DNA from 3 places in the Pseudomonas hygromyciniae genome. Region 2 is predicted to be linked to each of the others. Evidence: predicted binding sites of a transcription regulator. Region 2 holds the regulator's gene; each other region holds the start of a gene.

Region 1 (9,622 bases), 1.7 Mb from region 2:
TACCTGACGCACAACCTGCACTACAGCGAAAACCATGGCGTGCTGATCATCATCGCGATCATGGTCGGCATGCTGTTCGTGCAACCCATGATCGGTTTTATCAGCGACAAAGTCGGGCGCCGGCCTTTCATCATCGCCGGCAGCATCGGCCTGCTGGCGCTGGCGATTCCGGCGTTTATGCTGATCAACAGCGGCAAGCTCGGGTTGATCTTCGCCGGGTTGCTGATGCTGGCGGTGGTGCTGAACTTCTTTATCGGCGTGATGGCGTCCACCCTGCCGGCAATGTTCCCCACCCACATCCGCTACAGCGCCTTGGCCAGTGCGTTCAACATCTCGGTGCTGATCGCCGGCCTGACCCCGACCGCCGTTGCCTGGCTGGTGGAAAGCACCAACGACCTGTACATGCCGGCGTATTACTTGATGGTGATTGCCTTGGTAGGTCTGGTCACCGGGCTGACCATGAAGGAAACCGCCAACAAACCCCTGCGCGGCGCGGCCCCGGCGGCGTCGGACATCGAAGAGGCGCGGGAACTGCTGCAGGAGCATCACGACAATATCGAGCAAAAGATCGAAGACCTCGACGAGCAGATCGCCGAACTGGAAGCCAAGCGCCAGAACCTGGCGCAACAGCATCCGCGGATCGACTGATCCGCTCCCAAAAGGGATCTCGATCAGGCAGCGCGCTTTGCTGGGCCGCAAAAAATGTAGGGGCTGGCTTGCCAGCGATGGTGGTGGGTCAGTCACTTTGTCGGCGACCGGTCCGGCGCTATCGCTGGCAAGCCAGCTCCAACAGGGGGTGTGATGGCGATTGCGACAGCTTACTGATCACCGCAGCGCCGCCGCCGCCAGTTGCGCCACGCCGAGGGTGATTCCCGGCTCATCCCCCTCTTCAAGCATCCAGGTTGATGACAACCCTGCCCAGGCAAGCACCCATTGCAGGAGCCTGCGCCGCTCGATACCCGAAACACTGGCGACCACTTCGGTCCGCCGCGCAAAGCACTCCGGGGCCAGGGCGCGTTCATCGGGGTTGCAGAACAGATTGGCATAATCAAAGCCCCGCTCGCCGTAGAGGCCCTTGGGATCAATCGCGAGCCAGCCGGACGCGGCAAAATCCAGCACATTGCCATGGTGAATATCGCCATGCAGTACCGTGACATCCTGGGGGGCCGCCAGGAGTTCGCGTGCAGTGCTCGCACAATGCTCAAGAATGCCGCCGTGCCTCGCCGCCGCAGGCCATAGCGCCGCGAACCACTGCTCCAGTGCAACCAATGCGGGAGTCGGCTTGGCCCGTGGTGCATGCAGGCGCGCGGCTACGCCACACAGGATGCGAGTGGCCTGCTCATCCCGGCCGTCATTGACCATCTGTAGAAGCGAGGCCGAGCCCAACGCACGCGCCATGAGCAAAGCCTCGCCGTCCTGGGCCAGTACGGGGGCTGCACCTTCGCCGTCCCACCAGGCCATCAGCACACTGCCGGCCTGCTCTTCGGCTATTTGAGAGATTTTGAGCATGGCAGGCATGCCGTGCTGGCGAACGGGCAGTAGAATGCCGTTGCGCGAGGCGAATGCGTCACCGTCGACAACCAGGTCCCATCGCTTCAAGTAGTGATCAAACATACCCATCACGGTCTAGACCTGAACCTCACAAAACCCATGGCAAAAAGCCAACCGCTGAGCATGGACAGGTAGATAGCGTTATACGAAGCAACGGTGCAGTCCAATCCGAAGTTGAGCGCGGTAAACGCAATGGCGGCGCACAGGAACTGCGTGCGGGTAAACCGACTCAGAAAGCGTTCCATTGCGAGATTCAAGGTCGAGAGATACTTCATAAATTTACGCATCCGCTCACTTGCGCCCTTGTGTGCTGAACAGCGCAAGAATAAGGCACACCAGGCCGGCAGCCAGGATGCCGTAGCCCAGAACGTGGATACTTCTGCTCGACGATTTCAGTTCCATTGCCGCAATGGTCCCTTTCAATAATCTGGGAAGTTTATCTCAGAGCCTGGCAATCGATAATCTTTCTCGCCAGAGAATACTGCACAGTGCTGATGAGAATTCATCGCGCAGATGACATAGTTGCGCTTACGACAAATGGAGTTGGCCCCAATGAAGCAATACATCTTCTATCTCCTCCTGGCGCTGCTTGCAGGATGCAGCACCGGGCCGTATCTGCATCCGCAATCGACACTGGGTACACAGGCTCTACTCGAACGCACCTGCCCCGGCCCGAAAGCCGCAATGAGCTTTGCCCCACGCTCGGAAGCGCTCGATTGGGTTCACGTATTGGTCTATGTAGCACCGCCAGGAACATCCAGCTGGCCAGACAAGCTGCGCTCAACCGATACCGAACTGCGTCTGTTTGGTCGGCTTTACACCCCCCCGCGCCTGCGCAACCTGAACACCCCGGATGAACGCCGGGCGGCCTATCAACAGACCGACCCGCCACTGTGGGTCAGCGCCGCCTCACCCCTAGTCACCGTAACGCTGGCGACGGGTGAAACCTATCAAGTCAGTATCGAGCAATTGGAAACCGGTTTTGACCCCAAGGAACAATCCAGCAGCAGCCGCAAGGGGACGGCGTTGGGCAAGGGTGATATGGATGACTTCACCCTCACCTTCCCGGCTATATTCGTAAACGGTGAAAAAGTGCCGATGGCGCCGATTCACTTCAAAAAACGTGAAGAGCGCTATGCTCCGGTCTTCAATTGTTGAATCAAAAAACTCCATCACCCAAGGAATGGCAATGACCTTCGACTGGCACTCGGGGCCCATCACCCGAGACACCCCACTGGACCCGCACTACAGGAATACGCAGAAGGTCCGCCGATTCCTCGTCGGCGAGTGCGGGGAGTCGTTCAAGTTCGATCGGGCGTTCATGGCCTGGATCAAGAGTGGCGCGCCCTTGACCATGGGGGATGTGGCGGATCATTGGAATCGGAAGTCGTCATCCCGGCCTTAGGCGCATCGATGGGGAGGGAATTGGATCAGTAACCTTGCAGGGTCTGAAGAACCGTGTGGCAGCTCGAGGCTGCGATAGCCCAGGCACTGCCAGCGCTAGGCCAGGGTATTCCACACCTGCACCAGCCCCACCAGGTGCACCAGCCCATACACCACGCAAATCCCCGAACTAATCATAATAAAGCGCGTACTACGGCCTGTGCCGGCCAACACGAATGGGCCCAACAGCCCACGCAACAGGTAGACCAGGGTGATTACGCACAACGCAGGGCGCAGCAGGGGCAAGGGATCGATCACGCCAGCGCCGGACAGCGCATAGGCCGACCACGCGGCGAGCACGAGGGCAATCCCCGCCGTCACCACGGCCGGGAAGCGGCGACCGGCCTTGGCCGCACGTACAAAACGCTCACCCGCACCAAACAGGTGATACCAGGACGGCCCTTTGATGATGACCCCGATATGCATCAGCGCCACCAGCAGGTTAAGCCCGGCAGCGACCAGCAGTGCCGTGTTGTATACGTTTCCCATTCCATCACTCCCTGATGCCGATTAGCCACATTGCGCGCAAAGGTATCACGCCCCCTCTCGCACTGGCGATCAGCACAATGCAAGCGGCCCCGACGCCGCAATCCTATTGACTGCCGCGAGACTGGACCGACCGGCGGCTACCCTTTGCGCCAGATGATGCCGCACTATATCGGGCATGCCTCTACGCCCGACTCTCCCCCGCCCCACCCTTCGAGTACCCTGCCCACCTTCGCGCCCAGGCCGAGGCGGCACCGCGCGCACCTGGCGTGTATTTCTTCTACGCGCAAGGCGAGTCGATGCCGTTGTACATTGGTAAAAGTGTCGATCTTCGCAGCCGCCTGCTGGCGCACCTGCGCAACCCAGAAGAAGCGCGCATGTTGCGCCAGGCACAGCGGATCGAGTACCAGCAGACCGCAGGGGAAATCGGTGCATTGTTGCTGGAGTCGCGCCTGATCAAAGAGATGCAGCCCCTGAAGAACAAACGCCTGCGCAGGCAGCGGCGCCTGTGCTCGCTGCGCCTGCACAACGGCAAACTCGAGATCATCGACACCACCGCGCTGGCTGAGGGGCCACAGTTGTACGGGCTGTTTCGCAGCCGACGCATGGCAATCGAAGCGTTGATGCTGCTCGCCGACGAGCACCGTCTCTGCCATGGCCTGCTGGGTATAGAACCACCCAGCGCAAAGGGCTGTTTCCGCGCGCAGATCCGTAAATGCGCCGGAGCATGCCGGGGCGATGAAACCCATGCAGCCCACACCGAGCGTTTGCTGCTGGCGTTGGCGCACTGGGCCGTCCATCGCTGGCCTTACCCCGCCGCCATTGCGCTGCATGAACGCCATGGCCAGATGGAGCAATACCACGTCGTGGACAACTGGCGGTACATCGGGACTTACACCTCGGAGACCGAAGCCCGGTTGGCGCCGGCCCTGCCACCGCAGGCGTTCGATGCTGACAGCTACAAAATTCTTGTACGGCCCGTGCTATTCGAGAGCGCCCGTGTGGTGCTGCTTTCGTAGGTCGCGCCTAGCAGAACCCGCACGCCAGGAACCTTTTGTACAATCGGGAATCAGTGCTGCATGTTTTCATACCCATGACTCAGCGAATTCCCGATGACTTTAAGAAGATCCCTGCTCTATATCGCGCTGCTGACCATCGGCTTTTCTGCCGGGTACGCCGCAAAACCCAATGATGTGCTTCAAGTAACCGCAGGCCAACTCATCGAATGTGGCCAGGTGACCATTCCTACCCTGGGCATGTAAGCCCGGGGCCCCAGCGCCATCGGCAGCACTTACTGCGGTTTGACTTCAGGAACCCACAAGGTGCATGCGGTTGCAGCTTGGGCGACGAGCCAATCATGACCGCGGTTGCCGAAGGGACGTGGCATCGTGTGGGAGATCCGTAGCGCCATGTTGTAGGCGCCCGTCATTTCGTTCTCAGTCGGGTTTGTCTCTTCCAGCTTTGTATTGTTCTTGAGCCCATTAATCGCCCCATGTAGAGCGATTGCCTGTTTGTAGGTGTCCTCGCTTTCTTCAAGGATAGACACCGCGATAAACGCGGCAGTCGAGCAGCGGTCCATCTTTTCCCACTGTTTCAGTTGCGCGTCATCCCCGACCGCAGTTGCGCACGCCAGCAAAACCATACATCCCAGTAAATAACGCATTGATAGCTTCCCAGCGAATAGTCGGCAGCTTTAATAACCCATTGCAATCCACATTGCCACAACGCTACTCGCTGCATCGGTCATTCATGCTCGTTGGCGGGATGAGGTCCAGGCGCAGCAGCCCTGAATATCCCTAGCCGGCCTTCAAACTGCGATGGTTAGTCAACACTCCTTTGTCGTCAAACAAGAAAATCATCTGCCCCCCACCATTATCCTGACAAATAACGCCTTGCGTTTCTCCGTCGACGATCCCTTGGCAAGCCATGTTCCAGACATAAGGGCGAATTTGGCATTTCAGCGTCTTGCCATCTTCAATCACCAGATGATTGGTGGCCGAAATGCTCCCTGGGGCGGGCTTTGGACAGGCCCCATCCCCCCAATTGACAACCTGATGATTGGGTTGCGAAATACAACCAGCCAGTAGAAGCATGGGCAGCAGGCATCGGTAATTCATGATCACTCTCCTGAGTTCCAATATGGTTAAGCGCGCCCTAACTTTGGCTCCGATGGGGAAATGGGCGCTTATTAATTATCGCGACCAATAGACTCTTAAAGGAGGCACTAAACACAGAACCCTCTTTCACTACAAAAATAAAGTCAAAAAGTTAGCACTTATCCCTTCACGAGAGAACTAGCACAGATGGGCTAGTGGCTCATTGCCTATTATAAAACACCCTGGTTATTTTTTTAGATGCCGCTCCCGCGCCTATTGCCTAGAGGGTACCCTTTCGACTCAATGTGCTATCTACTCAGTAGTCACCTGGTATCTAATACCCAAAAAACCCATCCTGCATCTGCACAAATCCGCAAGACAAGGACGTAAACACAGTGAACAGGGAGATCATCCTGATGCGCCATGGCCAGCCGAAACTGACAATGAGCGGCAAGGTTTCATTAGCCGAAATGAAACACTGGATCGAGCATTACAACTTATCCGAAATCATCAACCAGCCCGCGCCGCAGGCTAGCGTGCAACTGGCGGCGAGCGCTCAGGTGATCGTATCGAGTAGTGCCCCGCGAGCGCTGACATCCGTAAGGGCGCTGTGCCTTCAGCCTAGTGTGGTAGACGCTGTATTCTGTGAAGCACAACTGCCCCATGGCCGCTGGAGACTACCGCGGCTCTCTCCCTTTACCTGGGCATTTATCCTTCGTATCTCATGGCTGTGTGGTTTTTCAGGAACGGTCGAATCAGCCCGCCAGGCCAGGCTACGGGCCAGCAAGGCCGCGCAACAGCTTCAAGATCTTTCCAGCACCGGGCCGGTCTTGTTGCTCGGCCATGGCTTCATGAATCGAATGATTGGTAAGCAGCTAGAGGCTAGCGGCTGGACTCGCCAGATGCGTAACGCAAACCGCTACTGGAGCGCAGTGATCTATCAGATGCATCAGAAGTAAGTTATGCAATACCCATCAAATACCATCATGAAAAGGCCTGCTACTGCAGCAGTATATAATCCACGCATTGCGTGACTCGTATAAGTTTTCCGCCTAAAACTCTATCTACATTTAAACGCGTTTAAGCCCAATGAATGCGCGGTACGACTAGGTAAAATTAGACAGCAAAAAACACTACCCCTGCGTTCTGCCGGCCGAGCACAACCGAAAAAAATTAAATCGCCAACTAGCAACAATAAGAGACACTATATAAATAGAAAAAAACTACGCATTTAATAGACAATCAAAGGTTGGTTGCTCTGGAGGAATCACATGACCACTTTTCAATTTATCTTTGGCATGATTTTCTGCCTTGCACTACTCACTATCAGGGCCTACTTGACCATACAAAGCCACGGAAAGTATGATAGAAATCGCCCGAAAAAACAAGTAAACCCTACAAATAAAACCTATATATCATAAGTATAATCTGGAGCCCCGAATCATAGGCCAATTCGGGGCTTTTTTGGCCCGTACCAATTTTCACGACCGCAACGGTTGAGAGCCCTGACATACGCCTGGCACGCCCGCAACGCGATCAATTCTCTATCGCCGGCATTGGTGATGGGCACTCTATTTCCAGTTTCACCAGACGAGCTCATTCCCGAAGACCATTTGGTTCGGGTGATCGAGGCCTATATTTCCCTGCTGGACCTTGAGCATCGACCGGAACGAAGAGCTCATCAAGCTAGCCTTAGCCGTGCTCAATAAGCCTGATTGAGCGCCCTGATATCTGTAGTTCGTTGCTCAAATCTCGCAACCCGCAAACTTAGATATAACTTAAAATACCTATAGGCCAATCCATTCGCGTGCCACTTTAAAAAAAATAGAAAAAAAGCGGCCAAATGAATGTTTTTTTTGAAAACCTTAAGTTTTAAGTATTTTTTGCGCACCAATTTTGATATCTAGTCAAAAAGCCGAAAAGAAATATTTCAAACCCCGTAAATTCAAGACGAGGCATTCACTCAAACCTAAGTGAGAACTTATACAGGCCTAGCATTGGACTGCCAACGTTGTACTCAGCCATAGCCACCAAGCTCGTCCAGAAATTTATTCGGGCATTTACTGCTCACACACTCATGCTTCGCTTGCGTAAGCCGATACTTAATTGAAAGCTAATTTTTGGAGTGGTGAAATGAGAAACTTAAGAGTATCTGTGCGCGCAATACTCAGCTTTGCGTTCATTGCTCTATTATTGGTCACGCTAGGCGGTGTTTCCGTCTGGAAAATGGGGCAGATCCGAGAGACCGCCAAGAGTCTGGAAGAGGACTCATTGGCAAGCATTCTCGTTGCAGAAAAAATCAATGTGGCCACGTTACAGCTACGCTTAGAAAACCGGCGGTTGATATATCAGACTGACCCGCAAGACCTGACCAACACACTAAAAACCATCAGAGCTGCGCGCGACAACTTAAAAAACGAGATCCAAGCCTATGCACACTTTGTCGCCAGCGAGAAAGAGGGTCAATTGTTCAAGGCCGTTTCAGATAATGGTGAAGATTTTTTTGTAGCGCTTGATCAAGTTAACGCACTCGTCAACCGCAACGCTCTTTCGGAAGCACAAACATTTACGAATGAAAATATTACGCCTATCACTAGGCGTCTCTCAGAAGCAGCAGATGGGCTTGTCAAAATGAATATAGACGAGGCCGGTAATGCTGGCCGTGTCTCCGAGGATACCTATCAAAGCGGCTTGAAGTTTGTAGTTTTTATCATCTTGACAGCGGCACTGGCGACTATTGTGTTGGCTGTGCTATTCACCAAAAGCATTATCACCCCATTGCGCGAAATGTTGCTGATTAATGAGACCATCGCCAAGGGTGATCTCCGCAGCACTATCAAGGTGACGGGCAATGACGAATTTTCAGACCTATTGCGCTCAACACAGATCATGCAGAGTAATCTGCGCGATACGATCAAGCTCATTGGCGACTCATCAACTCAACTGGCATCAGCTTCTGAAGAGATGAGCGCCGCTACTGAAGAGTCCAGCCGAGGTTTGCTGCGTCAGAACAACGAAATCGATCAGGCGGCCACTGCTGTGAACCAAATGACCGCTGCGGTTGATGAGGTCGCTCGTAATGCCGCCTCCGCATCCGATGCCGCTAAGTCATCTGACCAATCGACACGCACTGGCGCCGCCAGGGTGACAAGCACCGTCCACGCCATCGAAAGCCTTAGCGAGACGATACAGAACACCAGCGCCGACGTAGAGCGCTTGGCGGTCCAGTCCAAGGACATAAGCAAGGTACTGGAAGTTATCCGCACGATTGCAGAGCAGACCAATCTACTGGCCTTGAACGCAGCAATTGAAGCTGCGCGAGCCGGAGAGCAAGGACGCGGTTTTGCGGTAGTTGCCGACGAAGTCAGGGCTCTCGCACATCGAACTCAGACATCCACCCAAGAAATTGAGCAGATGATCGGCGGCATTCTCAAGGGTACAGCACAGGCGACGAAAGCTATGAGTGAAAGCTGCGGACAGGCGGAAGGAACCCTGACGATTGCTCACGAAGCCGGCGCGGCGCTGACCCTGATATCGAAAGCTATAAACGAAATAAACGAAATGAACGAAATGAACATGATGATAGCGACTGCCTCCGAGCAGCAGGCCCAAGTAGCCCGTTCGGTGGACGGAAACCTAATGAGTATTCGCGACCTTTCTATCCAGAGCGCAACGGGGGCCCGCCAAACTGCGGCTGCGAGTTCTGAGCTTTTACGCCTATCTGTTGACATGAGCACACTGGTGGCAAGATTTTCGCTTTAAGGAAAGTAACGCAGAGATCCATTTAAAGAAGAGAGCCGGCGGTGGAGTGACTTGGATGCCCTGTGCCGCTTGAAATGCACAAGCAACACACGCAGCTCCTGGAGAGTGAGATTCAGGAACTGCAGCTGCAGCTTCACAAAGCCCGAGAGGACATCTACGGCCTGGTGAGAATGCACGCTGAGTTGTCTATCGAACGCGACAAGCTTCGGACAGGGCTCAAGGCCTCCGATAACGCTCTTGCTAGTTGCAAAACTGACCTGAGCTTTGTCATGCGCACTGATGAC
Region 2 (9,622 bases):
AGCAGTTGTTCGAATTCGCTGTCGGTGACGTCGGGTTCGGCCACCGGTTCAGGTGCGGCTTCAACCACCGGGGCGGCGACCAATGCGGCAGGTTCTGCCAGGCGCGCCAGGGCGGCCAGCAGTTGCGGGGTGGCGGCAGTAATCGGAGCGCGTTCACGCACTTCGTTGAACATGCCATTGACCGCGTCCAGGGCTTCGAGGATCACGTCCATCAATTCCGAATCAACGTGCCGCTCACCCTTGCGCAGGATGTCGAACACGTTTTCGGCGATGTGGCAGCACTCCACCAGCTCATGGAGCTGGAGGAAGCCGGCGCCCCCTTTTACAGTGTGAAAACCGCGAAAAATTGCATTGAGCAGGTTCGCATCATCCGGTCGGCTTTCCAGCTCGACCAGTTGCTCGGACAACTGCTCTAGAATTTCGCCGGCCTCTACAAGGAAATCCTGAAGGATTTCTTCATCGGCGCCGAAGCTCATATTGCGTGCTCCTTAGAAGCCTAAACTGGACAGCAAATCGTCTACGTCATCTTGACCTGACATAACGTCTTCACGTTTATCGGCATGAATCTGCGGACCTTCACCCTTGGCGAGGTGTTTTTGTGGATCTTTTTCCGAGAGGATCGCTTCGCGGTCATGTTCAATGCCGGCAAAACGGTCGACTTGGCCAGCCATCAGCACCAGTTTGAGCAGGTTGCTTTCCACTTCGGTGACCAACAGGGTCACGCGCTTGATCACCTGACCGGTGAGGTCCTGGTAATCCTGGGCCAGCAGGATGTCATTGAGGTTGCTGGAAACCGTGCGGTTTTCCTGCTCGCTGCGTGACAGAAAACCTTCGACCCGACGCGCCAGCTCACGAAATTCTTCAGCACCGACTTCGCGGCGCATGAAACGCCCCCAGTCAGCGCTCAACGCCTTGGCCTCATTGGCCATGCCGTTGACCAGGGGCGTGGCGTTTTCCACCAGGTCCATGGTGCGATTGGCTGCCGCCTCAGTCAGCCTGACCACATAGGACAAGCGTTCGGTGGCATCAGTGATCTGCGAGATTTCCTCGGCCTGGGGCATGTGCGGGTCGATCTGGAAATTGACGATCGCACTGTGCAACTCACGGGTGAGCTTGCCCACTTCCTGGTACAGGCCGCGGTCGCGGGTCTGGTTGAGCTCATGGATCAACTGCACTGCGTCGCCGAACTGGCCTTTTTCCAGGCTTTCGACGAGTTGGTGAGCATGTTTTTTCAGGGTCGACTCAAAGTCGGCCTGCGATGATTCTTTATGCTCCATAGCTCCCCCGTGGCAGCATCAATGACCGATGCGTTCGAAGATTTTTTCAATCTTCTCTTTCAAGGCCAGTGCAGTGAATGGCTTGACCACGTAGCCGTTGACCCCCGCCTGGGCGGCTTCGATGATCTGTTCACGCTTGGCTTCAGCGGTCACCATCAGCACAGGCAGGCTGCGCAGTTTTTCATCCGCGCGCACGTGGCGCAGTAGATCAATGCCGGTCATGCCAGGCATGTTCCAGTCAGTTACCAGAAAGTCGATGCTCCCGCTGTTGAGGATCGGAATCGCAGTAATGCCGTCATCCGCCTCGACCGTGTTAGTGAACCCAAGGTCACGCAACAGGTTTTTTATGATCCGCCGCATCGTTGAGAAGTCATCAACGATGAGGATTTTCATGTTCTTGTCCAATTCGACCTCCAAGCAGTCTTAAACGCGTCCAGCACCTGGGCGCGCCATATCATTCAACAGGCATTACACAAAAAGGACTGCTAGGGCACTCCACGAGCCGCTCCCGCCCGGCTCGCGCCCTGGCGGTTATCGTTCACAGTGTCCCCACACTGCCTGTCAGCGCGCTCGCCACTCTCCCAAACGCCCCCGCAAGCGGGCCGCGCATTGGCTATGTAGCTGGCTGACCCGCGATTCGCTGACCCCCAGGACCTCACCGATTTCCTTGAGGTTCAGCTCTTCGTCGTAGTACAGCGCCAACACCAGCCGCTCACGCTCCGGCAGATTGGCAATCGCGTCCGCCAGGGCGCCCTGGAAGCGTTCATCTTCCAGGTCGCGTGAAGGCTCCTGGTGAGCGCTCGCGCCGTCCTCGTGCAGCCCTTCATGTTCGCCGTCCTGTAGCAGGTCGTCGAAACTGAACAGGCGGCTGCCCAAGGTATCGTTCAAAATCCCGTAGTAATCGTCGAGACTCAATTGGAGTTCGGCCGCAACTTCGTGATCTTTAGCGTCGCGACCGGTTTTTGCTTCAATTGAGCGAATTGCGTCACTCACCATCCGGGTATTGCGGTGGACCGAACGCGGCGCCCAATCACCTTTACGCACTTCATCGAGCATCGCGCCACGGATACGGATACCCGCATACGTCTCGAAACTCGCCCCCTTGCTCGCGTCGTACTTGGTCGACACTTCGAGCAAGCCGATCATCCCGGCCTGGATCAGGTCTTCGACCTGGACACTGGCGGGCAGGCGTGCCAGCAGGTGGTAGGCAATGCGCTTGACCAGAGGCGCATAGCGCTCGATCAATTCGCCCTGGCTGTCACGCGCTGATTTTTTGTAAAGGTTGTAGCCGCTGGCTGTCATAGCACCGGTCCTGCACTCGTCTGATGCACCAATCGCTCGACGAAAAACTCCAGATGCCCCCGGGGATTGGCGGGCAGTGGCCAGGTATCGACCTTCTGAGCAATTGCCTTGAACGCCAACGAGCATTTCGAACGAGGGAACGCTTCGTAGACTGCACGCTGCTTTTGCACAGCCTTGCGCACACACTCGTCATAGGGAACTGCGCCGACGTATTGTAAGGCGACATCGAGGAAGCGATCCGTGACCTTGGTCAACTTGGCGAACAGGTTGCGCCCTTCTTGTGGGCTCTGGGCCATGTTGGCCAGCACACGGAAGCGGTTCATGCCGTAGTCACGGTTGAGCAGTTTGATCAGGGCGTAAGCGTCGGTGATCGAGGTGGGTTCGTCGCAGACCACCAGCAACACTTCTTGGGCGGCGCGCACGAAGCTGACTACCGACTCGCCAATCCCGGCAGCGGTGTCGATCACCAGCACGTCGAGGTTGTCGCCGATATCACTGAAGGCCTGGATCAGGCCGGCATGCTGCGCCGGGCTCAGATGCACCATGCTCTGGGTGCCGGAGGCGGCCGGGACGATACGAATCCCCCCTGGCCCCTGCAACAGCACATCGCGCAGCTCACAGCGGCCCTCTATGACATCGGCCAGGGTGTGTTTGGGCGTCAGTCCCAGCAGAACGTCAACGTTCGCCAGGCCCAGGTCGGCATCCAGCAGCATGACGCGGCGGCCAAGCTCTGCCAGGGCCAGGGACAAATTCACTGACACGTTAGTTTTCCCGACGCCACCTTTGCCGCCGGTCACCGCGATCACCTGTACGGGATGCATGCTGCCCATGTTCTTTCTTTACCTTGTCTTGCTTAGCCGCAGGCTACATAGGGTGGCCGCGGTAGCAGACCATCGATGTAGGTACATTGCACTGTGTTTCATGTTGCCTTCAGCCGACCCGCTTGGCTGGGTTGTGATAGAGGTCGGCGAACATATCCGCCATAGCCTCTTCACTGGGTTCATCCTGCATTTGCACACTGACTGCACGGCTGACCAACTGATGACGGCGCGGCAGATGCAAGTCATCCGGGATCCGCGGCCCGTCGGTCAGGTAGGCGACCGGTAATTCATGGCTGATGGCAAGGCTCAACACTTCGCCAAGGCTTGCGGTTTCATCCAGCTTAGTCAGGATGCAACCGGCCAGCCCGCAACGCTTGTAGCTGTGGTACGCAGCAGTCAGAACCTGTTTTTGGCTGGTTGTTGCAAGTACCAGGTAATTTTTCGACTTGATCCCGCGCCCGGCCAGGCTTTCCAGCTGCATGCGCAACGCCGGATCGCTGGCTTGCAGGCCGGCGGTATCGATCAGCACCACGCGCTTGCGCAGCAGCGGGTCGAGGGCGTTGGCCAGGGATTGGCCCGGGTCGACATGGGTCACCGGTACATTGAGGATGCGGCCCAACGTCTTGAGCTGTTCCTGGGCACCGATGCGGTAGCTGTCCATGCTCACCAGCGCAATATTGTGGGCGCCGTACTTGAGTACATAACGGGCGGCCAGCTTGGCCAGGGTGGTGGTCTTGCCCATGCCGGCAGGGCCGACCATGGCAATCACGCCACCTTCTTCAAGGGGTTCGATTTCCGGGGTCTGGATCATCCGCGCCAGGTGGGCCAGCAACATGCGCCAGGCTTGGCGAGGCTCTTCAATGCCGGTGGTCAGCTCCAGCAGGTCGCGCGACAACGGGCCGGACAAGCCGATGCGTTGCAGACGACGCCAGAGATTGGCCTGTTGCGGCTTGCTGCCTTGCAACTGGTTCCAGGCCAGCGAGCCCAACTGCACTTCCAGCAGTTCGCGCAGGCCATTGAGTTCAAAGCGCATCGAGTCGAACACGCGCTGGTCGACCGCAGCGGCCGGTGCTGGCGCGGCGGGACGTGGCGGCTCGACGAAAGTCGGTTCTACCAGTGGCTCGGCCGCAGTCAGCGGCAGGCCGGCAAACAATTGGCGATTGGTGGTCGCATCGCTGTCGCCACGCATGCTCAGCTCGGCCTGGGCCGAGACAATGCGCGAGGCGGTCTTGCGCAACTCGTCTTCGAGTTCCATGTTCGGCACGCGCGGCGCCAGGGCCTGGGGTTTGTAATCCAGGGCAGCCGTCAGCTCGACACCGCCGGCAATGCGGCGGTTACCGATAATAGCCGCGTCGGCGCCCAGTTCATCACGAACCAGCTTCATGGCCTGACGCATATCGGCGGCGAAAAAACGCTTTACTTGCATAACCCACTACCTCAGCCGTTGGGCCCTACTGTCGCGACGATAGTCACTTGCTTATTGTCAGGAATTTCCTGGTAAGCCAAAACGTGCAAATTTGGTACTGCCAAGCGTCCAAACCGCGACAACATCGCCCGGACGGGGCCTGCCACCAGCAGAATCACCGGTTGGCCCTGCATTTCCTGGCGCTGTGCGGCGTCGATCAACGAACGCTGCAGCTTTTCAGCCATGCTTGGTTCCAGCAGAACGCCCTCTTCCTGGCCCTGTCCTGCCTTCTGGATACTATTGAGCAATATTTGTTCCAACCTTGGTTCCAAGGTGATCACAGGCAGCTCAGAGTCAAGCCCTACAATGCTTTGGACGATGGCACGCGACAATCCGACGCGCACCGCTGCCACCAGCGCGGCAGTATCTTGACTCTTGGCGGCATTGTTGGCGATAGCCTCGGCAATGCTGCGAATGTCCCGCACCGGCACCTGTTCGGCCAGTAGCGCCTGCAGCACCTTGAGCAGCTGCGACAGCGACAACACCCCTGGCACCAGCTCTTCGGCCAGCTTTGGCGAGGCTTTGGCCAGCAATTGCATGAGTTGCTGGACTTCTTCGTGGCCAATCAGCTCGTGGGAGTGCTTGTACAAAATCTGGTTGAGGTGCGTGGCAACCACGGTGCTGGCGTCAACCACGGTGTAACCCAGGGACTGCGCCTGGCTCCGCTGGCTGACTTCGATCCACACCGCTTCCAGGCCAAAAGCCGGATCTTTGGCGGTTATGCCGCTCAGGGTGCCGAATACCTGCCCGGGGTTGATCGCCAACTCGCGGTCGGGGTAGATCTCGGCTTCGGCCAGGGTCACACCCATCAGCGTCAGGCGGTAGGCACTGGGGGCCAGGTCGAGGTTGTCGCGGATGTGGACGGTGGGCATCAAAAAGCCCAGGTCCTGGGACAACTTCTTGCGCACACCCTTGATCCGCGCCAGTAACTGGCCGCCCTGGTTGCGATCCACCAAGGGGATCAGGCGGTAACCGACTTCGAGGCCGATCATGTCGATGGGCGTCACGTCATCCCAGCCCAACTCCTTGGTTTCCTGGGCACGGGCCGGCGATGGCAACAGGTCCTGCTGGCGTTCCACCTCTTTCAAGGCCTGGACCTTGACCGTGTTCTGCTTCTTCCAGAACAGGTACGCACCGCCGGCGGCCAGGGCGGCCATGCTCAGAAAAGAGAAGTGCGGCATGCCCGGCACGATGCCCATGATCGCCATGATGCCGGCCGCCACGGCCAGGGCCTTGGGCGAGGCGAACATCTGGCGGTTGATCTGTTTGCCCATGTCTTCGGAGCCGGACGCACGGGTCACCATGATCGCCGCAGCTGTGGATAACAACAGTGATGGCAATTGCGCCACCAAACCGTCACCAATGGTCAGCAAGGCGTAAACCCTGCCCGCATCACCGAAGGTCATGCCGTGCTGGAAGATCCCGACCGCCATGCCGCCGATCAGGTTGATAAACAGGATCAGCAGGCCGGCGATGGCGTCGCCGCGCACGAACTTGCTCGCACCGTCCATGGAGCCATAGAACTCGGCTTCCTGGGCCACTTCAGAACGGCGGGACTTGGCCTGGTTCTGGTCGATCAGGCCGGCGTTGAGGTCGGCGTCGATCGCCATTTGCTTGCCAGGCATGGCGTCGAGGGTGAAACGCGCACTCACCTCGGAGATCCGCCCGGCACCTTTGGTCACCACCACGAAGTTGATGATCATCAGGATCGCAAACACCACGACACCGACCACATAGTTACCACCAATCACCACCTCGCCAAAGGCCTGGATCACCTTGCCCGCCGAGGCGTGACCGTCCTGGCCGTGCAGCATGACCACCCGCGTGGAGGCCACGTTAAGGGCCAGGCGCAGCAGCGTGGCAACCAGCAAAATGGTCGGGAATACCGCGAAATCCAAAGGCCGCAGCGCGTAGACGCAGACCAGCAGCACGACGATCGACAGGGCAATGTTGAAGGTGAAGAACACGTCCAGCAAGAACGGCGGTATCGGCAACATCATCATTGCCAGCATCACCAGCAGCAACAACGGCACACCCAGATTGCCTCGCGAGAGGTCTGTCAGGGTGCCACGGGCTGTGCTGAACATATTAGAGCGATCCACCGGTATTCCTCGTGTCCCTTGAAGCAAAACTTTGACGCCAGAAGGCGACTTGCAGGCGCTGTTGCAAGAAGCCTTCCAACTTTTGCTTGAGGACTTACCGGTGGTACGCCGCAGGGCTGGCTAGAGCGGCCTGACGTTTACTGCCTGCTTGCCTTTTGGGTCTTCGACGATATCAAACTCGACCTTTTGGCCCTCTGCCAGCGCTCTGTGACCGCTACCGAAAATGCCGAAAAAGCGAACAAACAGGTCCTCTGCGCCACCGTCCGGCGTAATAAAGCCAAAGCCCGTTGAATCGATGAACCACTTCACTGTACCGATTGCCATTGCCTTTCTCCCGAAACCACGCACTTCTACGACCTATCAAAGCGCGAGGCACCGGCGCTGGCTACTGTCAAAGTTGACAGGTTGCGCGCAACTTCAGACCGATGGTAAGAGCTTGCCTGGGGCTTAAGGAACTGTCTGTGGCTTAGGGGATTATCTGGGGCTTAGGGGCTTGTCTGTGCCTTAGGGGATTATCTGTGGTTTAGGGGCTTGTCTGTGCCTTAGGGGATTATCTGTGGTTTAGGGGCTTGCCTGTGGCGAGCGGGCTTGCCCCCGCGCTGGGCTGCGAAGCAGCCCCAATAAGAAGGGCGCCGCGTAGTGTCGGGCAGACCGCGGTGGTTGGTTTTGGGGCTGCTGCGCAGCCCAGCGCGAGGGCAAGCCCGCTCGCCACAGACAAGCCTTTAGCCCTCAGACAAGCCCTTAAGCCATAGACAAGGCCCCAACTGATACTCAGGAATCGCGGCGCAAATCCAGTGGAATCGGCAAGTCCTTGAGGGGATCCGGGCGCTTGCCCTTGCCCGCACGGTATTGGCGAATCTGGTAGACATAGGCCAGCACCTGCGCCACCGCCAGATACAGCCCAGCCGGGATCTCGTGATCCAGATCGGTTGAGTAGAAGATCGAACGCGCCAGCGCCGGTGATTCCAGCAGCAGGATGTCGTTGGCCTGGGCGATTTCGCGGATCTTCAAGGCGGTGAAGTCACTGCCCTTGGCCAGCAGCAACGGCGCACCGCCCTTCTCGGCGTCGTATTTGAGCGCCACGGCATAGTGGGTCGGGTTGGTGATGACCACATCGGCATCGGGCACCGACGCCATCATCTTGCGCTGGGACATCTCCCGCTGCAGCTGGCGAATGCGCTGCTTCACTTCCGGCTTGCCTTCCTGATCCTTGTGCTCGTCGCGCACTTCCTGCTTGGTCATCAGCAGTTTCTTGTGGCTTTCCCACAGCTGGATCGGCGCATCCACCGCCGCAATCAGGATCAGCCCGCAGGCCATCCACAATGAGCTCCACCCCACCAACTGCACGCTATGGATGATTGCCAGGTCCAGCGGCTCATGGGCGATGCGCAGCAAGTCGTCGATATCTGACTTCAACACCACCAGCGCCACGAACAGGATGATAAAAAACTTCGCCAGGGCCTTGAGCAGCTCCACCACGGCCTTGGCGGAGAACATGCGCTTGATCCCGGCGCCGGGGTTCATCCGGCTGAATTTTGGCGCCAGGCTGCCGGCCGCAAACAGCCAGCCGCCCAGGGAGATCGGCCCGATGATCGCCGCCAGGAGCAAGGTGATCAGCACCGGTTGCGCCGCCAGAATCGCGATCTTCCCTGAGTGCAGCAAATAGATGCCCATGGCGCGCGGGTCCAGCAGCACATCCCGGGGCAGGGAGAAGTTGTGCTTCATGATCTCCATCAGGTCCTGGGCCAGGCCGCCGCCGTAGATCAGCAGGCCACCGGCACCGGCGAGCATCACCGCGAGGGTGTTGAGCTCTTTGGAGCGGGCAATCTCGCCCTTTTCCCTGGAGTCCTTTTTCCGTTTCTCCGTGGGGTCTTCTGTTTTGTCCTGACCACTCTCGCTCTCGGCCATGGCTTAGCGCGCCCGTGCCAGATCACGTAAAAACTGCAAGGCATCACTGGCCAGCGGTTGATACTGATTGAGAATGTCGGCCAGGCCGATCCAGAAAATTCCCAGGCCCAACACCAGGGTCAGCGGGAAACCAATGGCGAAGATGTTCAACTGCGGCGCGGCGCGGGTCATCACGCCGAAGGCGATGTTGACCACCAGCAGCGCGGTGATCGCCGGCAGCACCAGCAGCAACGCGGCGCCCAGCACCCAACTGAGGCGGCCGACCACTTCCCAGAAGTGATTGACGATCAAGCCCTCGCCCACCGGCAAGGTAGTAAAGCTCTCGGTGAGGATCTCGAACGCCACTAGATGGCCGTTCATCGCCAAAAACAGCAAGGTCACCAGCATGGTCAAAAATTGCCCGATCACCGCCACCGATACGCCGTTGGTGGGATCGACCATGGACGCGAAGCCCATACCCATCTGGATCGAGACGATTTGCCCGGCAATCACGAAGGCCTGGAAGAACAGGGTCAGGGAGAAGCCCATCAAGGCGCCGATCAGGATCTGTTCGGCAATCAGCAGCAGTGCACTGAGGTCCAGGGCGTTGACCGGCGGCATCGCTGGCAACGTCGGCACGATGACCACGGTAATCGCCACAGTGAAGAACAAGCGCACACGCTTGGGGACCAGGGTCGTACCGATCACCGGCATGGTCATCAGCAAGGCGCCCACCCGAAACAACGGCAGGATGAACGCAGCCACCCA
Region 3 (9,622 bases), 2.9 Mb from region 2:
AGCGCAGTGGGCGGGATTTTCCTCGAAGGCCAGGGCATGAATATGTACCGTGACCGTCGCGGCAACGACACCATCACCCGCGAACGCTTTGGCCTGGAAAACAAGTTTGCACTGGACTCGCCGATTGCCGATCACATCAAGACCAGCCTCAACTACCAGATCGCCAAGACCGACCAGGCCACCAGCGAAATCTATCAGGTCGGCCGCCGCGTACTGCGCACCCGCGACACCCTCTACGAAGAAAAGCAGTGGGTGTTCGACGCACAACTGGACAAGGCCTTCGTCATCGGTGATACCGACCACCTGCTGACCTACGGCACCACGATCAAGCAGCAGAAAGTCACCGGTTCGCGCGAAGGCGCGGCGACCTGCCTGGCCGTCGGTGCCGGCTGTACCGCCATCGGCGCACCGAGCCCAACCCCTGCCGACAGCGTGAAAAAAGCCAGCGACTTCCCGGACCCGACTATCAACAGCTACGCGCTGTTCGCTCAGGATCAGATTAGCTGGAACGACTGGACCATCATGCCCAGCCTGCGCTACGACTACATCCAGCTCAAACCCAAGCTGACCGAAGAGTTCCTCAATACCACCGACCCGGACCGCAAGTACCCCCACAACAACTCGAACAAAACCTGGCACCGCTTCTCGCCAAAACTCGGCGTGACCTATGCACTGACCGAGCAATACACCTGGTTCGGCCAGTACGCCGAAGGTTTCCGCACGCCATCGGCCAAGGCGCTGTATGGCCGCTTTGAAAACCTTGACGAAGGCTATGTCGTCGAGCCCAACTCGAGCCTCAAGCCGGAAACCAGCAAGAGCTATGAAACCGGAATCCGTGGCCATTTCGATGCGGGCAATTTCGACGTCGCGCTGTTCTACAACAAGTACCGCGACTTCATCGACGAGGACAACGCTGCGCTGGGCCCGTCTGGCACCATCTTCCAGCCAGGCAATATCAAGCGCGCCACCATCAAGGGCATGGAAGTCAAAGGCCGCTTGAACCTGGACGCCTTCGGCGCAACGCAAGGCCTGTACACCAAAGGCGCGATTGCCTACGCCCACGGGCGCAACGACGAAACCGGCCAGCCGCTGAACAGCGTCAACCCGCTCAAGGGTGTGTTTGGCCTGGGCTACGACCAGCAAAACTACGGTGCGCTGGTCAGTTGGACCCTGGTCAAGAAACAGAACCGGGTCGACAGCGCCACGTTCTTTACCCCGACCGGCATCAAGGCCAACGGCCCCTTCAAGACCCCAGGCTTTGGCGTGGTCGACCTGACCGGTTTCTACAAAGTCACCGACGACCTGACCGTCAACGGCGGCCTGTACAACCTGACCGACAAGAAATACTGGAACTGGGATGACGTGCGCAGCTACGACGGTGTGGGTGAAGCCGGCGTGACTTCGCCAGCCAGCCTGGACCGCCTGACCCAGCCCGGGCGCAACTTTGCGATCAACCTGATCTGGGACATCTGACCCAAGCAACCTCACCCCGCCGGATTTATCGCCAGCGGGGTGAGGATTTTTTACTGTGACGCGTCTTCTTGTTCGTCTAGTAATAACAGCCTGGCAACAAGGCGCTTTTCCTTCTCAAGGACCCCCAATGACCGCTTCCACCACCGCAGAACGCGCAAGCCTGCGCTCCCAGCGCCTGAACCAGATCACCCACGAGCCGCACACCAAGCTCGACGCACTGGTCAAGGCCCACGCCCCGTTTGAAACCCAAGCCAACTTCGCCCGTTTCGTGGTCGCGCAATACCTGTTCCAGTCGGAACTGGTGGCGCTGTACAACGATCCCGAGCTGATCAAGTTGTTTCCAGACCTCGCCGAGCGCTGCCGCGCCGAAGCCGCCAAGCTGGACCTGGCCGACCTGGAAACCGAAGTGCCTGCCCCCGTGGCCGGTGCCGTGCAGAACCCGAGCAAGGCCGAGGCCCTGGGCTGGCTGTTCGTGTCCGAAGGTTCCAAGCTGGGCGCGGCGTTCCTGATCAAACGTGCCGTCGGCCTGGGCCTGAGCGAAACCTTTGGTGCCCGTCACCTGGGCGAACCGGCCGGTGGTCGTGCCGAAGGCTGGAAGCGCTTCACCCGCACCCTCGACAGCCTGGAACTGAGCGCCGAAGATGAAGCGGCGGCAGAGAAAGGCGCGGTGGATGCATTCGTACGCTTCACCGTATTGCTGGAACAGGCGTACGCTAGCGCCCCAGAACTGGCCTGATCCATTGCGGGTGTAGATGCTGGCTTGTGTGGATGCCAGCTCCCACACAAACCAGCGCCTACCTGGGCCTGCTCCGTATTCCAATTTTAAATTCTCATATTCCATACCCATTGCTCCCATGACCGGCTCAACCCAATCCTCCTCCAAACTCGCCCGAATCCTGTTCGGCCTGCTGGCCTATGTCAGCCTGGGGATCGGCTTGATCGCCATTGTCGTGCCGGGCCTGCCCACCACCGAATTCATCCTGCTCGCCGCCTGGGCTGCCACCAAAAGCTCGCCGCGCCTGAGCGCCTGGCTGGAAAACCATCGGCTGTTCGGGCCGATCCTGTTCAACTGGCGCAACGGCAAGATCATCGCGCGCCGGGCCAAGGTCAGCGCCACGGTAAGCATGTTGCTGTGTGCCGCCCTGATGCTGGTGATGCTCGATCACGGCTGGCCGATCTACCTGGCCATCGCCGGGATGAGCCTGGGCAATCTGTGGATCTGGTCACGCCCCGAACGCCTGGCGCAAACCACGACCTGAGCGCGCTACCGCTCATCGCCTGCCCCTCATGAATTACCCGTCGGTGCCGATGTTCCGGGCATAGCGCCGAATGGACTTGGCCGTTGCCCTGCTTGCACACCAACAAGTCCAATCGCGAGTAAGCCCATGTTCGACACCCTCTCCATCCGCTTGAAAATCGTGCTGCTGTCCGGCCTCTGCCTGTTGGGGGTGATTGCGCTGATCGTCAGCCTGAATATCTACCAGTCCAACCAGAACGACCAACTGACCAGCGCCTCCAGCTCGCGCATGCTCACCACCAGCGTGGAGAATCTGCTCCAGGCCAAGGCCGCCGAGCAGGCCGTGCAGGTACAAAAAGCTTTTGGCGAGAACCTGTTGGTGGTCACCGCCCTCGCCGACCAGGTCAAGGATTTGCGCAACATGGCCGCCAAGCGTTCGCTGGAAGCCGGGGCCGTGCGCGAGGAGCTCAACCAGCGGATCAAGACCGCATTCGAGCGCAATACCAAGGTGCTGGGGATCTGGTTGTCGTTTGAACCCAACGGCCTGGATGGCAGGGACAGCGAATTTGTCGACGACAAACTGCGCGCTTCCAACGAAGTCGGGCGCTTTTCCAGCTACTGGAGCCGCGCCGGCGGTGAAGGCCTGAACACGGTGATGGTGGAAGCGGACCTGACCAAGACCACCCTCAATCTCAGCGGTACGCCCTACAACATCTGGTACACCTGCCCACGGGATACCCGCAACGTTTGCCTGCTGGACCCCTACGCCGACGAAGTCGCCGGCAAGGCGATGCTGATGACCACCATCTCCCTGCCGCTGCTGGCAGATGGCAAAGTGATTGGTGTGATCGGCGTCGATATTGCCCTGGATGCCCTGCAAGCGGCGGCCAATACCGCGCAAAAAGAATTGTTCGATGGCGCGGGGATCATGGAAATCCTCTCCAGCAGTGGCCTGATCGCCAGCTACAGCGGCGAGCCGGACAAAGTCGGCAAGAGCATCGTTGATGTGCTGGGCGGCGAAGGCAAAGAGATCGTGCAGTTGCTGGCCAGTGACACGCGCAAGGTGCGCGAGCAAGACGATACGATCCGCGCGGTGTACCCCGTCAAGCCAATTGCCGATGCCAAGCCCTGGGGCGTGGTGATCAAGCTGCCCAAGCACGTGCTGCTGGCCGATTCGGTCAAGCTGCAAGCGGTGCTCGACGACGCCCAAGCCCGAGGCACACTGCAAGCGCTGCTGGTGGGCGCCGCAGCCGGCCTGCTGGGCCTGCTGCTGATGTGGCTGACCGCCACCGGCGTGACCCGGCCGATCAACAGTGTGGCCGCGATGCTCAAAGACATTGCCAGCGGCGACGGCGACCTGACCCAACGCCTGGCCTACACGAAAAAAGACGAACTGGGGGAACTGGTCAACTGGTTCAACCGCTTCCTCGACAAGCTGCAGCCGACCATCGCCCAGATCAAGCAGAGCATCACCGAAGCCCGTGGCACTGCCGATCAATCCTCGGAAATCGCACGCCAGACCAGCGAAGGCATGCAGGTGCAGTTCCGTGAGATCGACCAGGTGGCAACCGCCTCCAACGAAATGAGCGCCACCGCCCACGAAGTCGCCAACAGCGCCTCAAACGCTGCCAGTGCAGCTCGTGGAGCCGATCAATCAGCCCGCGACGGCTTGGCGATCATCGAACGCAGTACCCGCGATATCACCACCCTTGCCGAGGAAGTCAGCAAGGCCGTGACCGAGGTTGAAGCCCTGGCAGTCAACAGCGAGCAGATCGGTTCGGTGCTGGAAGTGATCCGCAGCATCGCCGAGCAGACCAACCTGCTGGCCCTCAACGCTGCGATTGAAGCCGCGCGCGCCGGGGAAAGCGGGCGGGGTTTTGCGGTGGTCGCAGACGAAGTGCGCAACCTGGCGCGACGCACCCAGGATTCGGTGGAAGAAATCCGCCTGGTGATCGAACGCATCCAGAGCGCGACCCGTGGGGTGGTGACCACCATGCATTCGAGCCAGAGCCAGGCGCAGAACAACGCCGGGCAGATCCAGCAGGCGGTACAGGCCCTGGGCAAGATCAGCGATGCGGTGACGGTGATCAGCGACATGAACCTACAAATCGCCAGCGCCGCCGAAGAACAGAGCGCCGTGGCCGAAGAGGTCAACCGCAACGTCTCGGCGATCCGTACCGTGACAGAGACCCTGACTGGCCAGGCGACGGAGTCGGCGGCAATCAGCAGCCAGTTGAATGCCTTGGCCAACCAGCAGATGAAACTGATGGATCAGTTCCGGGTGTAGACCCAAATACCCATGTGGGAGCCAGCTCCCACACAGTGTGAGGTCAGAGCCCGGTCCAGGCACTGACAAACGCGGTGATATCTTCCTTTGCCGCCGTACGCGGCGGGTTCTGCGCGGTCCCCAGATACAGGAAGCCAATCACTTCCTCACCCGCGCTCAACCCCAAGCCCTTGGCCACATGCGCCGAATACGACAACTCCCCGGTCCGCCACACTGCGCCAATCCCCTGGGCATACGCCGCCAGCAGAATGCCGTGGGCCGCACAGGCCGCTGCCAGCCGTTGCTCGGACTGCGGCACTTTGAAGTGTTCCTGCAAACGGGCAATCACCACCACCACCAACGGCGCACGCAACGGGCCGTTCTGCGCCTTGTCGATCACCCCTTGCGGGGCCGCGGGGTCTTGCAGGCGTGCCGCTTCGGCCAGCAGGGTGCCCATTTGCTCGCGGGCCGGGCCTTCCACGGTGAGAAAACGCCAAGGCCGCAACTGGCCGTGATCCGGCGCACGCATGGCTGCCGCGAACAGCACTTCGCGCTGTTCGGCAGTAGGCGCTGGGTCCAGCAAGCGCGGCACGGAAACACGGTTGAGCAAAGCGTCGAGAGCCTGCATTGGCCACCTCCAGGAAAAATGTGCGGCCATTCTAGCGGGAATGCATCAGATTGGAGCAAACGATAATTGCTCTTATTCAATCCGCCCCGCCCTGTTAGACTTTGCCCCCTGAATTTCATCCACCGTCGCCCGTCTTCCAGGATTATCGATGCCCCGTTTGCTGCTTCGCCTGTCTGCGCTCTTGATGGCCGTGAGCCTGAGTGCCTGCGATGACGCCGCGCCGCCGACGTTTACCCAGGCCGAGCCGGGTGAGGCGCGTTCGGGAGGCAGCACGACGGTCAGGAAGACGGACCAGAATGCCTTTTCGCTGCCTTCAGCGAACCTGACGCCGACCCGCCGTCTGGATTTCAGCGTCGGCAACAGCTTTTTCCGCAATCCTTGGGTGATCGCCCCGGCCACCACCACCGCCCGTGATGGGCTGGGGCCGCTGTTCAACACCAACGCCTGCCAGAACTGCCATATAAAAGACGGGCGCGGTCATCCACCCTTGCCCGAGGCCAGCAATGCGGTGTCGATGCTGGTGCGTCTGTCGATCCCGGATTCGCCGCCCTACGCCAAGCTCATCGAGCAACTGGGTATCGTCCCGGAGCCGGTGTACGGCGGGCAGTTGCAGGACATGGCCGTGCCCGGCGTGGTCCCGGAAGGCAAGGTACGGGTCGACTACACCCCGGTCAACGTCACATTCAAGGACGGCACGGTGGTCGAGTTGCGCAAGCCGAGCCTGCAGATCACCCAGCTCGGCTACGGGCCGATGCACCCCGATACGCGGTTTTCCGCCCGCGTGGCTCCGCCGATGATCGGCCTGGGTTTGCTCGAAGCCATCAGCGACGCAGACATCCTGCAAAACGCCAGCAAACGCCCGGACAAAAACGGCGTGTTCGGCCGCCCGAACTGGGTCTGGGATGATGCCCGACAAAAAACCGTCCTCGGCCGTTTCGGCTGGAAAGCCGGGCAACCGAACCTCAATCAACAAAATGTTCACGCGTTCTCGGGTGACATGGGCCTGACGACCAGCCTGCGCCCCTTCGATGACTGCACCGACGCACAGGTCGCCTGTAAGCAGGCGCCCAACGGCAACGGCGAAAATGGCGAGCAGGAAGTCAGCGATAACATCCTGCGCCTGGTGCTGTTCTATACCCGCAACCTGGCCGTACCGGCGCGCCGTGATGTCAACGAACAACAAGTGCTGGCCGGCAAGAACCTGTTCTTCCAGGCTGGCTGCCAGTCGTGCCATACGCCGACATTCACCACCGCAGCCAATGCCGCTGAACCTGAGCTGGCCAACCAGGTGATCCGCCCCTACAGCGACTTGCTGCTGCACGATATGGGCGAAGGCCTGGCCGATAACCGTACCGAATTCAAGGCCGGTGGCCGCGACTGGCGCACGCCGCCGTTGTGGGGCATCGGCCTGACGCAAAACGTCAGTGGCCACACCCAGTTCCTGCATGACGGCCGTGCCCGCAACCTGCTTGAAGCCGTGCTGTGGCATGGCGGTGAAGCCCAGGCGGCGCAGCAGCATGTGTTGTCGTTTAACGCCGAGCAGCGCGCCGCGTTGCTCGCGTTCCTGAATTCTCTATAAGCTTTGCCCCAATTATTGAAGGGAGCTCGACATGTTCCGTCCCAAGTTGTTGTTCACCAGCCTGGCCGCACTGGCCCTTGGCGCCTGCTCGCCGCAGGATCCGCAAGCAGTCACTTCGGCGGCCATCGCCAAGCAAGTGATCCTGCCGACCTACAGCCGCTGGGTCGAAGCTGACCGGCAATTGGCCGTCAGCGCCCTGGCTTACTGCCAAGGCAAGGAGTCCCTGGAGACCGCCCGCGCCGACTTCCTCCACGCGCAAAAAGCCTGGGCCGAGTTGCAACCGCTGCTGATCGGCCCGCTGGCCGAAGGCAATCGCGCCTGGCAGGTGCAGTTCTGGCCCGACAAGAAAAACCTCGTCGGCCGCCAGGTCGAGCAACTGGCCACCGCCCAGCCGCAGATCGATGCCGCCGCCCTGGCCAAATCCAGCGTCGTGGTGCAAGGCCTGTCGGCCTACGAATACATCCTGTATGACGCCAAGACCGACATCGCCAACGACGCCCAGAAAGCCCGTTACTGCCCACTGCTGATCGCCATCGGCGAGCGTCAGAAACAACTCGCCGAGGAAATCCTCGCCAGTTGGAACAGCACCGACGGCATGCTCGCGCAGATGACCAAGTTTCCTAACCAGCGCTACGCCGATTCCCACGAAGCCATCGCCGAACTGCTGCGCGTGCAGGTCACGGCCCTCGATACCCTGAAGAAAAAGCTCGGCACACCGATGGGGCGCCTGTCCAAGGGCATCCCCCAGCCGTTCCAGGCCGATGCGTGGCGCAGCCAGTCGTCCCTGCAAGGCTTGCGCGCCAGCCTCGCGGCGGCCCAGACCGTCTGGGTCGGGGTCGACAACAAAGGCCTGCGCGGTCTGCTGCCCGCCGACCAGAAGCCTTTGGCCGAGAAGGTCGATGCGGCCTACGCTGCTTCCCTGAAACTGTTCGACAGCAACCAGCGCTCGCTCAACGACCTGCTGGCCGACGACGCCGGGCGCCAGCAACTCAACGATATCTATGACAGCCTCAACGTCGTCCACCGCCTGCACGAAGGCGAGCTGGCCAAGGCGCTGGGCATCCAACTGGGCTTCAACGCCAACGACGGTGACTGATAATGCTCAGGCGACAGGCTTTGGCCATCGGCAGCGTGCTGCTCAGTGCAATTACCCTGGGCGGCTGGACGCTGTTCAAGCGCAAGGGCGACATCCCGCTGCTGCTATCGGCCCGGGATGATGGCGACGGCAAGCACTATGCAGTGGGCTATCGCCTGGATGGCACCCAGGTGTTCGCCACCCAGGTCGGCCAGCGCTGCCACGACATCATCAACCACCCGACCCTGCCCATCGCCCTGTTCGTGGCCCGTCGCCCGGGCACCGAGAGCTATCTGGTGGACCTGCGCGACGGCACGCTCCTGCAAACCGTGACGTCCCAGGCCAACCGGCACTTCTACGGCCATGCGGTGATCCACAAGAGCGGCGACTGGCTGTACGCCACCGAAAACGACACCACCGATCCCGGTCGCGGCTTGTTGGGCGTGTACAAGTTCGAAGGTGAGCGCCTGGTACACACGGGTGAGATTTCTACCCACGGCATCGGCCCGCACCAGGTGTCGTGGATGCCCGACGGTGAGACCCTGATCGTGGCCAATGGCGGTATTCGCACCGAGGCCGAAAGCCGGGTCGAGATGAACCTCAACGCCATGGAGCCCAGCCTGGTGCTGATGCAGCGCGACGGCACGCTGTTGAGCAAGGAAACCCTGGGCCAGCAGATGAACAGCGTGCGCCATATGGGGATCGCCAGCGATGGCACGATCCTCACAGGGCAACAGTTCATGGGCCCGTCAGAGGAGCGTTCCGAGCTGTTGGCGATCAAGCGTCCGGGGCAACCATTCGTGGCATTCCCGGTGGCCGACGAGCAATTGCAGGCCATGGGGCACTACACCGCCAGCGTCGCCGTACACAGCGAACTGCGCCTGGTGGCACTGACCGCACCACGGGGCAATCGCTTTTTTATCTGGGACATGGACAGCGGCGAACTACGCCTGGACGGGCCGTTGCCCGACTGCGCCGGCGTGGGTGCGGTGGCGGACGGATTTGTCGTGACCTCGGGCCAGGGCCGCTGCCGCTTCTATGATTGCCGACAGCCACAACTGGTGGCCAAGCCCCTGGAATTGCCGGCAGGGCTCTGGGACAACCATTTGCATCTGATCTGATCGTAGGCGCCGGCGTGCCGGCGCCTACAGGGGGAACTGACGGCTAAAAATGCCAGTTGGAATCCCCCAGGCACTCGGAGTAATGTGCCCAATCGTTCGTCTTCGTCTGCCTCAGTTTTTCCAAGGAACCGGAATATGCTGCGTCGTCGCATGCTGATCATGTTGGCCGTTGTGCTGTTAATCGTCCTGCTGCTGGGGGGCTACAAAGCCTTCTCCATTTACCAGCAGATCCAGGTCTTTTCC

What was found. The regulator FliA, encoded in region 2, starts transcription of late flagellar genes. The targets are predictions, from matches to a motif close to CTAAAGTTTNNNNNNNNNNNGCCGNTAA.
Region 1: JTY93_RS15175 (methyl-accepting chemotaxis protein) is a predicted target of FliA. The motif match lies at 7,651-7,678, and genes of this name have one in related genera.
Region 3: JTY93_RS20670 (methyl-accepting chemotaxis protein) is a predicted target of FliA. The motif match lies at 2,758-2,785, and genes of this name have one in related genera.

Annotation. Positions count from the first base shown of each region.
Region 1 is NZ_CP070506.1:3,467,027-3,476,648, forward strand. It holds gene proP (glycine betaine/L-proline transporter ProP) at 1-648, shown strand, start outside; gene JTY93_RS15135 (aminoglycoside phosphotransferase family protein) at 826-1,614, opposite strand; gene JTY93_RS15140 (hypothetical protein) at 2,104-2,709, shown strand; gene JTY93_RS29130 (DUF6434 domain-containing protein) at 2,741-2,956, shown strand; gene JTY93_RS15145 (hypothetical protein) at 3,052-3,483, opposite strand; gene JTY93_RS15150 (endonuclease) at 3,750-4,499, shown strand; gene JTY93_RS15155 (hypothetical protein) at 4,593-4,742, shown strand; gene JTY93_RS15160 (hypothetical protein) at 4,772-5,143, opposite strand; gene JTY93_RS15165 (hypothetical protein) at 5,277-5,597, opposite strand; gene JTY93_RS15170 (histidine phosphatase family protein) at 5,993-6,535, shown strand; gene JTY93_RS15175 (methyl-accepting chemotaxis protein) at 7,710-9,338, shown strand.
Region 2 is NZ_CP070506.1:1,733,383-1,743,004, reverse strand. It holds gene JTY93_RS07685 (chemotaxis protein CheA) at 1-476, opposite strand, end outside; gene JTY93_RS07680 (protein phosphatase CheZ) at 489-1,277, opposite strand; gene JTY93_RS07675 (chemotaxis response regulator CheY) at 1,296-1,670, opposite strand; gene fliA (RNA polymerase sigma factor FliA) at 1,839-2,579, opposite strand; gene fleN (MinD/ParA family protein) at 2,576-3,409, opposite strand; gene flhF (flagellar biosynthesis GTPase FlhF) at 3,510-4,826, opposite strand; gene flhA (flagellar biosynthesis protein FlhA) at 4,838-6,952, opposite strand; gene JTY93_RS07650 (cold-shock protein) at 7,088-7,291, opposite strand; gene flhB (flagellar biosynthesis protein FlhB) at 7,739-8,875, opposite strand; gene fliR (flagellar biosynthetic protein FliR) at 8,879-9,622, opposite strand, start outside.
Region 3 is NZ_CP070506.1:4,617,852-4,627,473, forward strand. It holds gene JTY93_RS20655 (TonB-dependent receptor) at 1-1,473, shown strand, start outside; gene JTY93_RS20660 (biliverdin-producing heme oxygenase) at 1,601-2,209, shown strand; gene JTY93_RS20665 (YbaN family protein) at 2,328-2,732, shown strand; gene JTY93_RS20670 (methyl-accepting chemotaxis protein) at 2,859-4,997, shown strand; gene JTY93_RS20675 (nitroreductase family protein) at 5,041-5,604, opposite strand; gene JTY93_RS20680 (di-heme oxidoreductase family protein) at 5,753-7,183, shown strand; gene JTY93_RS20685 (imelysin family protein) at 7,215-8,279, shown strand; gene JTY93_RS20690 (DUF1513 domain-containing protein) at 8,282-9,379, shown strand; gene JTY93_RS20695 (efflux RND transporter periplasmic adaptor subunit) at 9,515-9,622, shown strand, end outside.